2 regions of the Embleya sp. NPDC025285 genome follow, and region 1 is predicted to be linked to the other one. Evidence: riboswitches for the same ligand, from Rfam matches in the RefSeq annotation. Region 1 holds a riboswitch; the other holds the start of a gene.

The links. Region 1 has a riboswitch for glycine ahead of gcvT (glycine cleavage system aminomethyltransferase GcvT). Riboswitches for the same ligand answer to the same signal wherever they lie in the genome.
Region 2: another riboswitch for glycine. It lies ahead of gcvP (aminomethyl-transferring glycine dehydrogenase); the one in region 1 lies ahead of gcvT (glycine cleavage system aminomethyltransferase GcvT).

Annotation. Positions count from the first base shown of each region.
Region 1 covers NZ_JBVHLU010000121.1:7,712-14,124, reverse strand. Annotated here, with positions in the region: gene ACZ4FV_RS44890 (ABC transporter substrate-binding protein) at 1-901, opposite strand, end outside; gene ACZ4FV_RS44885 (ABC transporter permease) at 939-1,934, opposite strand; gene ACZ4FV_RS44880 (enhanced serine sensitivity protein SseB C-terminal domain-containing protein) at 2,243-2,971, opposite strand; gene ACZ4FV_RS44875 (enhanced serine sensitivity protein SseB) at 3,043-3,759, opposite strand; gene ACZ4FV_RS44870 (AAA family ATPase) at 3,789-4,520, opposite strand; glycine riboswitch at 4,695-4,788, shown strand; glycine riboswitch at 4,789-4,891, shown strand; gene gcvT (glycine cleavage system aminomethyltransferase GcvT) at 5,081-6,181, shown strand; gene gcvH (glycine cleavage system protein GcvH) at 6,266-6,413, shown strand, end outside.
Region 2 covers NZ_JBVHLU010000025.1:112,945-119,357, forward strand. Annotated here, with positions in the region: gene gcvP (aminomethyl-transferring glycine dehydrogenase) at 1-1,582, opposite strand, end outside; glycine riboswitch at 1,644-1,781, opposite strand; glycine riboswitch at 1,784-1,880, opposite strand; gene ACZ4FV_RS19210 (DUF4230 domain-containing protein) at 1,929-2,621, opposite strand; gene ACZ4FV_RS19215 (DNA polymerase IV) at 2,677-4,035, opposite strand; gene ACZ4FV_RS19220 (SanA/YdcF family protein) at 4,076-4,762, opposite strand; gene ACZ4FV_RS19225 (MerR family transcriptional regulator) at 4,810-5,424, opposite strand; gene ACZ4FV_RS19230 (bifunctional nuclease family protein) at 5,829-6,302, opposite strand.

The DNA.
Region 1 (6,413 bases):
CGTCCAGTTGCGCCGTGTTGGCGAACAGGCGGTTGTCGACGTCGTTCGCGTCCTGCTTCTCCAGGAGCTCGATCCGGTCCGGCAGCGCCTTGCGCAGCGGGTCGGTGCTCGGGTCCCAGTTCGGGTTGCGGACCAGGTTGACCGCCTTGCCGGGCTCGTACTGGCCGTCGACCATGTACGCGCCGGACGCGAGGGGGTGCTTGACGTACTCCTTGCCGGTGTCCTTGGCGCGCGGCACCGGCGCGGTCTGCGGGAGCGCGGCGAGGTAGTTGAAGTCCGCGAACGGCTCCTTCATCTTGAAGATGATGGTGTAGTCGTCCGGCGTCTCGATCGCGCTCAGACCCTGCTTGTCCGCGGAGTCCTTGTACGGGCCCTTGTAGGTGCCGTCCGGGTCCAGGTACTGGGTGAAGTACGCCGGGCCGTTGGGCAGGATCTCCTTGTCGAAGGTCCGCTCCACCGCGTACTTGACGTCCGCGGCCTTGACCTCGGTGCCGTCCTCGTACTTGACGCCCTTGCGCAGGTGGTACGTCCAGGTCTTGCCGCCGTCGTCGGTCTTGCCCACCTCGGTGGCCAGGTCCGGCGCGAACTCGTAGCTCGCGTTGCCCGGGGCGGGCCTGAAGGTCAGCAGCGGACGGGCCATCAGCCGGGAGAAGTTCCAGGCCGAGGCGTAGTACATGTCGCCCGGGTCGAGCGAGTCGAACTTGTCCGAGCTGACCAGCTTGAGCGTGCCGCCCTTCTTGGTCGACTGGTTGACGACCTCGGTGATGGCCTTGTTGCTCGGCGAGTACTTCTTCTTCGAGCCGCCGCCACCACCGCCACACGCGGTTGCGGCCAACGCGGTGACCGCAACGATGCCGATCAGCGCCTGGGCCCTGCGCCTGCGAGTTACCGGGTGTTTCATCGCTGGTCGTGCCTCCTCGTGGGGACTTGCCGGATATTCAGCGGCTGCGTGGGTCCAGGGCGTCTCGAAGCCCGTCGCCGAGCAGGTTGAACGCGAGCACGGTGATGAAGATCGTGACTCCGGGGACGACCATGAACATCGGGGCGTCCTCGTACCGCGGGACGGCGCGCGCGAGCATGCCGCCCCACGAGGCGGTGGGTTCCTGTACGCCGACCCCGAGGAAAGAAAGGGCGGCCTCGAACAGGATGTTCGTGGGAATGAGCAGCGTGGCGTACACCAGGATCGGGCCGACCAGGTTCGGCATCAGTTCCTTGAAGATGATGTGCCGGTCGGTGGCCCCGAGGCTGCGCGCCGCCTCGACGAACTCGCGTTCGCGCAGCGACAACGTCTGGCCGCGCACGATGCGGGCGATGTAGGGCCAGCTGAAGAACCCGATCACGAAGATCAGGACGGTGACCCGGAGTGTGTCGCCCTTGAGGCCGAACGCCTCGCCCTGGAGGCTGCTGCCGATCGCGATCGCGAACAGGAGCAGCGGGAAGGCCAGGAAGACGTCCATGGCGCGGCTGATCAGCGCGTCGACCCAGCCGCCGAAGTAGCCCGCGGCGGTGCCCAGTACGACGCCGATCACCACGGACAGGAGCGTGGCCAGGAAGGCCACCAGCATCGAGATCCGGGCGCCGTAGACGATGCGCGAGAAGATGTCCCGGCCGTTGACCGGTTCCAGTCCCAGGGGGTGGTCCCAACTGGCGCCGCCGAAGCTGCCGTTGGGGATGTTCAGCACCGGGTCGAGCAGGTCGTCGTGGTACTCGGTGGGGTCCCCGCCGATGACCGAGGTGATCAAGGGTGCGAAGATCGCTACGAGTACCATGAAGACGATCACCACGCCACCGGCCATCGCGACCTTGTCGCGACGGAATCGGGCCCACGCGATCTGACCCAGGGAACGACCCTCGATGCGTACGCCGGAGGATTCGGCGATCGCTTCGGGGTGCGCCTCTCGGGCCACACCGGTGGTCTCGATCGGTGCCGTCATGGATCGACCCTCCCCGCTCACGGATGCGACGGCGGCTCGGGATCGCCGATCCCGTCGCCGTACCCGGCATTGCGATCCCGATGATCTTCGGGATCTGTCGTCCGGGTGAGACTCCTCCGTGACGCGGGTCACCAACAGGGGTCGCGGAATACCTTTACTGAACCGTGATTACGTCGACACGATTCACTGGTTGATCCGCGTAGATCGGTCACGAAATCACAACAAGGCAGCGGTTGATGACGTGACGTCAGTTTTTTGGGGGCATCAGTGCCTGTTGCCCGCGATCGCCACTGTGTGCCGATCGTCGATCACCGCGTGTCGCGGGCGGCCTCGTCGAGCATGTCGATGCCGATGAAGGGGCGCGTGTGGTCGCGCATCCACGCGGCCACCGGATCGAACGGGTCGTCCAACGCGACCGAGGACAAAGTGAGTCCGGCCGGCGCCGCGGCCGAGGCGCGGGCCATCGCGTCCCGCATCCGCTGCATCGTGGCGGGCTGATTGTCCGTCAGGCGCAGCCCGATCACGAGGCGTTCGGGTCCGACCGCGGGTCGCACCCAGGCCCGGTGGGCGGCGCGCACGACCTGGGTCTGGAACAGTTGGCCGCCGAGCAGCGCGTAGAACGCCGGGTCCCACAACGTGGGTTCGCCGACCTCCAGCGGTCCGGCCATCAACCGGTCCAGGCCGCCGACGATGCGCCGCAGGTCGAGATAGGGCACGCCGACGCCGCCGCCCTGGGCGTGCGGATTCAGCCACAGGCCCCAGCGGTCGGTGTACAGCGAGGACGCGATCTCGGTGACCGGACAGACCTCGAACGAGCGGTCCCAGCCACTGAGACGCAGCTGTTCCTCGGACGTGAACGCCGGGGCGTAGCGCCACCCGGCCACGTCCATGTTCCCGTACTGCGCGTCCGGACTGCCCGGTTGCCCCTGCCACAACAACATCCACACGTGGGCGCCGGTGAGCGCTTCGAGCAACCGCTCGTAGGCGTCGTAACGCCCGGGTGCCACCTGGCTCAAGGCCTGCTCGACCTGGTTCACGACGTCCTCCCCGAATCCGAACCGATGTACCGATGCACCGATGTGCCGATGTCGCGCTGTCCGACGCGGGCTCAGCGCTGGTCGACGCGCAGGTAGAACGGCTGGGTCCGCTCCAGCATCCAGTCCCCCACAGGATCCTGTGCCACGTCCAGGAGCACCACGTTCACCGGCCAGGGACACGGGGCCCGGCCGAGCGCGCGCTCCAGGGCGCCGACCGCGGCCAGTCGGTCCTCCTCCTGCCAGCGGTCCAACTCGACGCCGATGAACAGGCACGGCGGGTCGTTCTCGATCACGCCCAGGCCGCGGCGGGCACTGAGCACGACCGGTACGTGGGTGAACTCGGCGGCGGCCGCGATCAGGAAGTCCATCGGCTCCTGCTCCGGCTCGTACAGCCGCACGCGCGCGCCGCGCGGGCCCGAGCCGGGCGGTCGGGCCAGCTCCAGCACGCCGGGCGGCGGGATCGGGATGCCCACCTCGCCGCCGGGGTTGACCGCGATGCCCACGTGCGGCGGCATGCCGCGGGCGAACTCGCGCATCGGCGCGACGGTGCACGCCATCGGTCCGGCGATCCGCCGGAACTCCTCCTCCGAGGAGAACACCGGGACGTACGGCCGGCCGTCGATCTCGGTGGTGGGCAGGGTCAGTTCGCTGTCGGCCGGGTTGCCGCCCTCGGGCAGCGGCACCCATACGTCCGCCTCGGCCAAAGCCTCGAAGAGGGCCTCGGCCCGGGACGGATCGCGCATCGCCGCGACGAGCGCGCTCTCCACGGGATTGGCCGGGAACGGCATGGTGGTGCTCCTCTGGTGTCCGCCGCAGTTTACTTCTCGCCCGATTGCCGTCGCCGGGACTGTCCCGGTACGGGGTCTGCGAAAACGATCCGGCCCAGGTGCCCGGCGGCCGATCGGTCGAGCAGCACGCACGAGGTGAAGCCGCCCGGAGCCGAAGCCAGGGTGGGTCCCGCGTCCAGCCACGGCGACAGCCGGCCGAGCAACTCGCGCCATTCGCGGTGGTGTCGGGCGAACACCGGTGTGGACACCCCGCGCCCGCGTTCGCGCTGGCCGGAAAGCGCCTGTCGGGCGGTCACGTCCAGGAGCAGCGCGTGCGCGGAGCTGCCGCGCCGACGGGCCGCGAGCACCAGCACCCGGCGCAGGATCGGGTTGCGGCCGCTGTCGTGCACGACCACCGCACCGGGGCCGCGCAGTGCCCGGGCCACCTCGCCGTAGTGGGAGAGCCGCACCAGCGGCCGGTAGATCCGGTAGGGGATCCGCCCCGCCCGTACCGCCCAGCGGGCCCGGACCAGATCGGCGTCCAGGACGGCGACCCCGGCCCCGGGCGTGACCACGCGCGCGAGCAGCGTGCTCTTGCCGGCTCCCGGCAGGCCGGTGACCACGAGCACGCACGATGCCGGATAGGCCAGGACGTCCACGATCCGGTCGCCGATCCCCTCCCCCGCCCGATCACGCTCCTCCCGGAGGTCGTGCACGGACCGGGGGGTCAACACGCCGCCCGTCGCGGCGCCGGTATGCGCCCCCGCCGAGTCCGTCTCCACGAGTCCTCCCCTTGTCACAACCGTCATGCCCTGCGCATGGTGTCGCACCCATGGGTGCGCGCGCGTCCCGGTGATCCCTCGGACTCCGCGGGGCCCGGTCCCGGCGAGGTCCCGGTCCCGGCGGGGGATTGACGTCACGCGCTAGCATGCCGGGCACAACCTCATAACGGCCGTCGACCCCACGCGGAAGAGTCCTCGCCCACGAGCGGGGCGCCGAAGGAGCAACTCCTCCCCGGAATCTCTCAGGCACCGATACCGCATGGGTCAGGCACTTCTGGAAAGCAACCACACCGCAGGTGTGGTTCACCCACGGTGCAAATCGCGAGTTCGACGCGATGAAGCTCTCAGGTTCCGATGACAGAAGGGGAGGGCACCCCACTTTTCGACCGACTCTGGTCGAAAAGGGCTGAAAGCCGTGGCAGGGAGCCCCCTTTGTTGTCGTATTCGCCGCAGTACCCGTCACCTTCCGCGCCGGCCGAGCGCGCGGCCGTTCGCCATGCCCGCGACCGGCCCGCGCCCTTGGCGTGTTCCCGCCGGCGCCCCCTCGAAGGAGCCTTCGCATGACCACCGACCGCCGGACCCCGCTCGACGCCGTGCACGACGCGCTCGGGGCCACGATGACCGACTTCGCCGGTTGGCGGATGCCGCTCCGGTACGGGAGCGAGCGCGACGAGCACACCGCGGTGCGCACCACGGCCGGTCTGTTCGACCTCACCCACATGGGCGAGATCGAGGTCACCGGCCCGGACGCCGCCCGCGCGCTCGACCACGCCCTGGTCGGTTTCGTGTCGAAGATCGGGATCGACCGCGCCCGGTACACGATGATCTGCACCGAAGAGGGCGGCATCGTCGACGACCTGATCGTCTACCGGCTGGGCGACGAGCACTTCGTGGTGGTGGCCAACGCGTCCAACGCCGACGTGGTCGCGGGCAGCCTGGCGTACCGCTCGGAGAAGTTCGACGCCACCGTGCGCGACGCGTCCGAGGAGTACACGCTGCTCGCCGTGCAGGGCCCCACGTCGACCGCGATCGTCGGCTCGCTCACCGACGCCGACCTGCCCGCGCTCAAGTACTACGCGATCCTGCGCACCGAGGTCGCCGGCGTGCCCGTACTGCTCGCGCGCACCGGCTACACCGGCGAGGACGGCTTCGAGCTGTTCGCCGCGCCCGGCGACGCGGTCGCGCTGTGGGAGGCCCTGCTGACCGCCGGCAAGCCGCACGGCCTGGTGCCGGCCGGCCTGTCCTGCCGCGACACGCTGCGCCTGGAGGCGGGCATGCCGCTGTACGGCCACGAGTTGACCCGGGACACCACCCCGTACGAGGCCAACCTGGGCCGGGTGGTCCGGCTGGACAAGCCCGAGGACTTCGTCGGGCGCGACGCGCTGGCCGCCGCGCAGGAGGACGTGCGCCGCACGCTGGTCGGTCTCACCTCGCCGGGCAAGCGGGTCCCGCGTGCGGGCTACCCGGTGGTGGACGCGGAGACCGGCGAGAAGGTCGGCGAGGTCACCTCCGGCGCACCCTCGCCCACGCTCGGCGTGCCGATCGCGATGGCGTACGTGAGCACGGACCGGGCCGAACCGGGCACACGCCTGGCCGTGGACATCCGCGGCAAGGCCGAGCCGGTCGAGGTGGTCGCACTGCCGTTCTACAAGCGGGGCTGAGGTCGGCCGACCCGCCGACCGGAACAAACCATCACAAAAACACCTGAGGGACAGACCCTCCGCATTCGAATGGAGAATGGACCCGTGCACGCACCCCAGCACCTGCGCTACAGCAAGGAACACGAGTGGCTCGACGAGGCGGCCTCCCCCGCCCTCGTCGGCATCACCCAGCACGCGGCCGACGCGCTCGGCGACGTGGTGTTCGTCCAGCTTCCCGAGGTCGGCCAAGCGG
Region 2 (6,413 bases), on a different contig from region 1:
CGTTGAGCTTCATCGTGCACGAGCCGAGCGGGATCATCCCCCGGTCCAGCGCGTAGTCCTTGTCCGCGAGCCGCTTGAGGTAGCGCAGCATGTCGGTCTCGGAGCGGTGCGTGTGAAAGACCGGGTGGGTCAGGAACTCGGTGTCGCGCAGCAGCGCCGTCGGCAGCGCGTCGGCGGTGTCCGCGTCCAGCGCGGCCACGTCACCGGTGACCCCGAACGCGCCCCAGACCCCCTCGACATGCGCCCGCAGCGTGGTCTCGTCGCAGGTGATCGCGACGTGGTCGGCGTCCACCGGGCGCAGGTTGATCCCGGCGGCGCGGGCCGCGGCGAGCACGTCCGCCGCCCGGCCCGGCACCCGCGCGGTGATCGTGTCGAAGAAGTCGCCGTGTACGACCTCGACGCCGCCCGCGCGCAGTCCGGCCGCGAGCACGGCCGCATACCGGTGCGTGCGGCGCGCGATCGAGGTGAGCCCGTCCGGCCCGTGGTAGACCGCGTACATGCCCGCCATCACGGCCAGCAGGACCTGCGCGGTGCAGATGTTGCTGGTCGCCTTCTCCCGGCGGATGTGCTGCTCGCGGGTCTGCAGCGCGAGTCGGTAGGCGGGCGCGCCGTCGGCGTCCACGGACACCCCGACCAACCGGCCCGGCATGCTGCGGGTGAGCTTCTCGCGGACCGCCAGGTAGCCCGCGTGCGGGCCGCCGAAGGCCATCGGCACGCCGAACCGCTGGCTGGTGCCCACCGCGATGTCGGCGCCCATCGCGCCGGGCGCGCGCAGCACGGTGAGCGCGAGCAGGTCGGCGGCGACCGCCACCAGCGCGCCCTGCGCGTGCGCGGCCTCGATCACCGGGGTCAGGTCGCGGACCCGGCCGTCGGCACCGGGGTACTGCAGCAGCACGCCGAAGCAGCCGCCCTCGGGCAGCCCCCGCGCGGTGTCGGCGACCACGACCTCGATGCCCAGCGCTTCGGCGCGGGTACGCACCACCGCGATCGTCTGCGGCAGCGTGGCCGCGTCCACCACGAACACGTCGCTCTTGGCCCGCCCGGCCCGGCGGGCCAGGGTCATCGCCTCGGCGGCGGCGGTGGCCTCGTCCAGCAGCGAGGCACCCGCCACGTCCAGGCCGGTCAGGTCGGTGACCACGGTCTGGAAGTTGAGCAGCGCCTCCAGCCGGCCCTGCGAGATCTCCGGCTGGTAGGGCGTGTAGGCGGTGTACCAGGCCGGGTTCTCCAGCACGTTGCGGGTGATCACCGGCGGAGTGAAGGTGCCGTGGTAGCCGAGCCCGATCATCGAGGTCAGCACGCTGTTGCGGGAGGCCAGCTCGCGCAGCTCGGCGAGCACCTCGGCCTCGCTGCGCGCGGCGGGCAGCTCGAAGCCCTCCAGCGCGCGGATCGCGGCGGGCACCGCCGCGTCGGTCAGCTCGTCCAGGGATCCGTAGCCGATCGCGGCGAGCATCTTCGCCTGCTCGTCGGTGTCCGGACCGATGTGCCGGCCGGTGAACGGCGACGCGGCCTCCAAGCCGGTCAACGAGCCGGGGCCGGAGGGGAGTACGGCGTGAGCACGCGGGGCAGGGGTGCGCGGGGTCATCGCGAAAGGCCTCCTGGATCGCTCCTGGACGGACACGCGGGTCGCGCGTCCACCGGCCTCCCCCTCTGTCATCTGTACCTGAGAGCTTCACCGCGCCCGGGAGGACCGGTTGGACCGGTTCCCGCGGGCGCGGTTTGCACCGTCGGCGAGGATCCGACCCGGCTCGGCGAGCCATCCGCGGATCCTGCTTTCCAGAGTGCCCACGACCACGCGGTACGGGTGCCTGAGAGATTCCGGGGAGGAGTTGCTCCTTCGGCGCCTCGTGTGCACGACACGAGGACTCTCCCGCGCGAACGTAATGGGCGGCTTCAACGGTATCAGCGTGACACCCACCAGGGGCTTCGCACTAGGCGTACGTCACAGTGGTCGTGGTGTAGCCCAGGGAGCGCATCATGCCCTGGAGCATACCGGTGGTGTTCCGTTCCGCGCGCTCCACCAGTCCGGCGGTCTTCGCCGCGTCGTCGATCTTCTTGGTGGCCAGCACGTAGAGCTGCTGCTGATCGCCGGGATTACTGGAGAAGAAGTCGCCGAAGCGGTCGAACAGGCCCTTGTCCTGGGCGATCACGTGGCTGTTCTTCTGGTCGAGCGCGGCGGGCGCGAGCCGCGCGTGCGGGAGTTTGATGGTCACGCTCTTGTTGTCCGGAGAGGTCTGGATCGCGTCCTGGCCGATCCCGCCGAACTCCACGAAACCACCCACCTGGCCGACGCCGACGAACAGCGTGCGTTGGCCTCGGACCGCGTCCGGCAGGAACTTCGCGTCCTTCTCCAGGTCGACCACGACCTGGAAGGTGCCGCTGACCGCCTCGTAGCGGCTGAGATCCTGCACGGCCTTGAGCATCACCGGTCCGCTGTGGTCCTTGGTGGTCTCGCCGAACGGATTGAACTTGCCGGGCAGCAGGTTGACCAAGCCGACCAGCACCAGGGCCAGCACGATGAAGCCGACCAGGAGTGTGACCAGGAAGGCCGGCAGGCCGAGCCTGCGGCGAACCGATCGGAAGGCACCCTGCCCTCGCGCCGGCCGCTCTTTGACATCAGTCATTGTGAGGACACCCCCGAGGAGTCGTCTGCCCGGCGCCTGCCCCGGATCGCCCCGGCTATCCCCCGTCGGCGGCGGGCAGCGGAATCGGTTCCCCCGGTTGCAGCGCGGGATCGGTGATCGCGAACGTGCGCACCCGGCCCGGTTTTCCACCCGGCACCTCGAACCGCACGGTGACCCGCCCGACGCCGCTGCCCTGCACCCAGCCGGGCCCGAACTCCTCGTGCACCACGTCCTGACCGGGCGACCACGAGACCCGCTCCGGGGCGGCCGGTACCGGCACCTCCCGGTCTCCCTCCGCGCCATCCTCGTCCTGCTCGTCCGGCTCGGCGGGCTCCGGCTCGGCCGCGCCGAACAGGTCCTGCTGGGCGAAGTCGGCCAGCCCGCCGACACCCACCCCCAGCAGCCGCACGCCGCCCGTGACGTCCACCTGCGCGGCCAACCGGCGGATCGTCTCGCGCACCACCCCCGGGTCGTCGGTGGGCCCGCGCAGCGTCTCCGAGCGGGTCAGCGTGCTGAAGTCGTAGCGGCGCAGCTTGAGCACTATCGTGCGCCCGGAGCGCCCGGCGGCGCGCAGCCGCTCCACGCACCGGATCGAGAGCCGGTCCAGCTCCCGGGTGATGCGCTCGCGGTCGACCAGGTCGGTGGGGAAGGTGTCCTCCACGGACACCGATTTCGCGTCCCGGTCGGCGACCACCGGGCGCGCGTCCAGCCCGGCGGCCAGTACGTGCAGGCCGTGTCCGTGCGCCTGGCCGAGCAGCCGGACCAGTTCGCTCTCGTCGACCGCGGCCAGGTCGGCCACGGTGTCCAGGCCGGCCCGGCGCAGCACGTCGCCGGTGGCCGGGCCGACCCCGGGCAGCGCGCGCACCGGCAGCGGGTCGAGCATCGCCCGCTCGGTTCCGGGCACGACCACGCACAACCCGTCGGGCTTGTCCGCCTCGGAGGCGATCTTGGCCAGCAGCTTGGAGGTGGCCGCGCCGACCGAGCAGGTGAGCCCGGTGGCCGCGTGTATGTCCGCGCGCAGGCGTACCGCGATCTCGGTGACCCGCTCGGTGTCCAGCGTGCCGCCGTGCGGGCCCGCCTCCAGGTCGACGAACGCCTCGTCCAGGCTGAGCGGCTCCACCAGCGGCGACAGCCGGTGCAGCAGTTCCATCACGGTGTCGCTGACCTGGCGATACAGCGCGAAGCGCGGGCTGAGGAAGGCGGCGTTGGGGCAGCGCCGGCGGGCCTCGCCGATCGACATCGCCGAGCGCACGCCGAACACCCGGGCCTCGTAGGAGGCGGTGGCCACCACGCCGCGCGCGCCGATGCCGCCGACGATGACCGCCTTGCCGGCCAGGCTGGGCTTCGCGACCTGCTCCACCGACGCGTAGAACGCGTCCATGTCGAGGTGGAGGATGCCGGGGGCATGTCTCACACCGGGCAATGATGACGCACGGGTCCGACAGAACGCGCGTTCAACCGCTCAGGGCGCGTCGGATCTCGTCGCTTTCCGGGCCTTTCACCCGCGGATCCGGCTTCAGCACGATCTGCCCGGCCGCCTTGATCGCGGCGAGCGTCTCGCGACCGGTTCCGTACACGGTGGGCCCGATGTGGCCCCACGCGAAGGACTCGTCCGGGACGCCGTACGCGGATATCCCGGCGGCCCGGCACAGGCCGAGCGCACGGCGCAGATGGAAGCTCTGGGTGACCACGATGACCCGGTCGATCCCGTAGACGCGTTTGGCGCGGATGCAGGACTCCCAGGTGGAGAATCCCGATTCGTCGGTCACGATCCGGTGCTGCGGGATTCCCCGGTCCGCGAGGTAGCGCCGCATCACCCTGGTCTCGTCGTAGCGGTTGTCCCCGCCGTCACCGCTGACCAGGATCACCCGGGTCTTGCCGGCCCGGTACAACGCGAGCGCGACGTCGAGCCGGCGGGCCAGCAGATCGGACGGCCGGTCCCCGTGCACGCCCGCGCCGAGCACCATCGTGACGTCCTCGTGCGGCACGTCGGCCACCGTGCGGACCCGGTTCCCGGCGTACAGATGCAGCCCCGTGATCGGGGTCAGCCCGGCGACGGCGAGCAGGACGGCGGCCTGATAGCCGCGCCGTTGGGCCCGCCGCGAGCGCGGCAGGGTCGGCCGACGAAGGATCACGTCCATGGGGACGTCCTGCCCGGCGAACCGGTTCCCACCCTCCCCCGGGCGGCTCAGACCGCTTTGTCCCTGCGTCTGCGTGCCAGTTCGTCACCCGGATGAACCTGCGTGATCGGTTCTCCCGTGCCGGTGTGCTCGCCCTGGAGCTGCGCGAGCGAGCCCTCCACCTCGCGCCACACCGCCCCCACGGCGATCCCGAAGACCCCCTGACCACCCTGGACCAGGTCGATCACCTCGTCGTACGACGTGCACTCGTACACGCTGGCACCGTCGCTCATCAGGGTCATCCCGGCCAGGTCGCCGATTCCGCGTCCGCGCAGGTGGGCCACCGCGATCCGGATGTTCTGCAGCGAGACACCGGTGTCCAGGAGCCGCTTGACGATCTTCAGCACCAGGATGTCGCGGAAGCCGTACAACCGCTGCGTGCCCGAGCCGTGGGCCGGGCGGACCGTGGGCTCGACCAGGCCGGTGCGGGCCCAGTAGTCGAGTTGGCGATAGGTGATGCCGGCCGCCGCGCACGCCGTCGGGCCCCGGTAACCGACGTCCTCCGACGGGGTGCCGGGCGGCGTGACGTCCTGCCGCCGGGGGCCCGCACCGGGGTCGGTCGCCGGCAGAGGACGTGCCGTGCGGGCGCGTTCCGCCGCCGTGATGTCGCCGGTGCTGCTCACGCCGACCTCCCTTTCGTCTCCCCACGCCCGAGTACGGCGCGGAGAGTCTCTTTCAGTCCCGGGCCGCAGGCGGCGAGGTGCAACGCGCAGGGGTCATCCCGGAACTGTCGATTTCGACGGTAGGCAGTCACCAACAGCGCGTCAACGACCGGGCCGTTCGGCACGCCGAGTGACGCTGCTCGCACGAGTGGTTTGAACCGGTTGCCCAGGGGTAGGTCTGGCCGCTTTGCCTCTGATCGAAGCGGATCGAGCCGGATCGGGCGTGATCGACGGCGCGCCGGCGCACCCGGGGCGGAGCCGACCGGTCCCGGACGCGAAAAAACCGCCGCCCGCTACCGCCTCGCCGGGAGCGGCGGGCGGGACGGTCGGCGGTTCCGGACGTGCACCCGGCCGCGGCGGGCCGACTATTGGCTCGTGGTGCCGAAGTCCTCGGGCGAGATGTCGTTCAGGAACTCCCTGAACTTCTCGATCTCGTCCTCCTGCTCGTTGGGGATCACGATGCCCGCCTCGTCCAGGACCGCGTCGCTGCCGACGATCGACGTCCCGGTTCGCAGCGCGAGCGCGATCGCGTCCGACGGGCGCGCGCTGACCTCCACGCCGCCGGAGAAGACCAGCTCGGCGTAGAACACGCCCTCGCGCAGGTCGGTGATCCGGATCTGGGTCAATTCCTGCCCCAACGCCTCCAGCACGTCCCGGAAGAGATCGTGCGTCAGAGGACGCGCGGGTACCACGCCCTGTTGGGCGAACGCGATGGCCGTCGCCTCTACCGGGCCGATCCAGATGGGGAGATAACGATCGCCCCCCGTCTCCCGTAGGAGCACGATCGGCTGGTTAGAGGGCATCTCCACCCGGACGCCCACAACCTCTAGCTCGTTCACATCGCCACACTAGCGCGCTCGGCTGTCGGTCACCGATCCCCGGGGGCCGAATAGGTCGGGGATTCGTCGTTTTTTCTTCGTGATCCGGTGTTCACGTCACGGTCCGCCTCG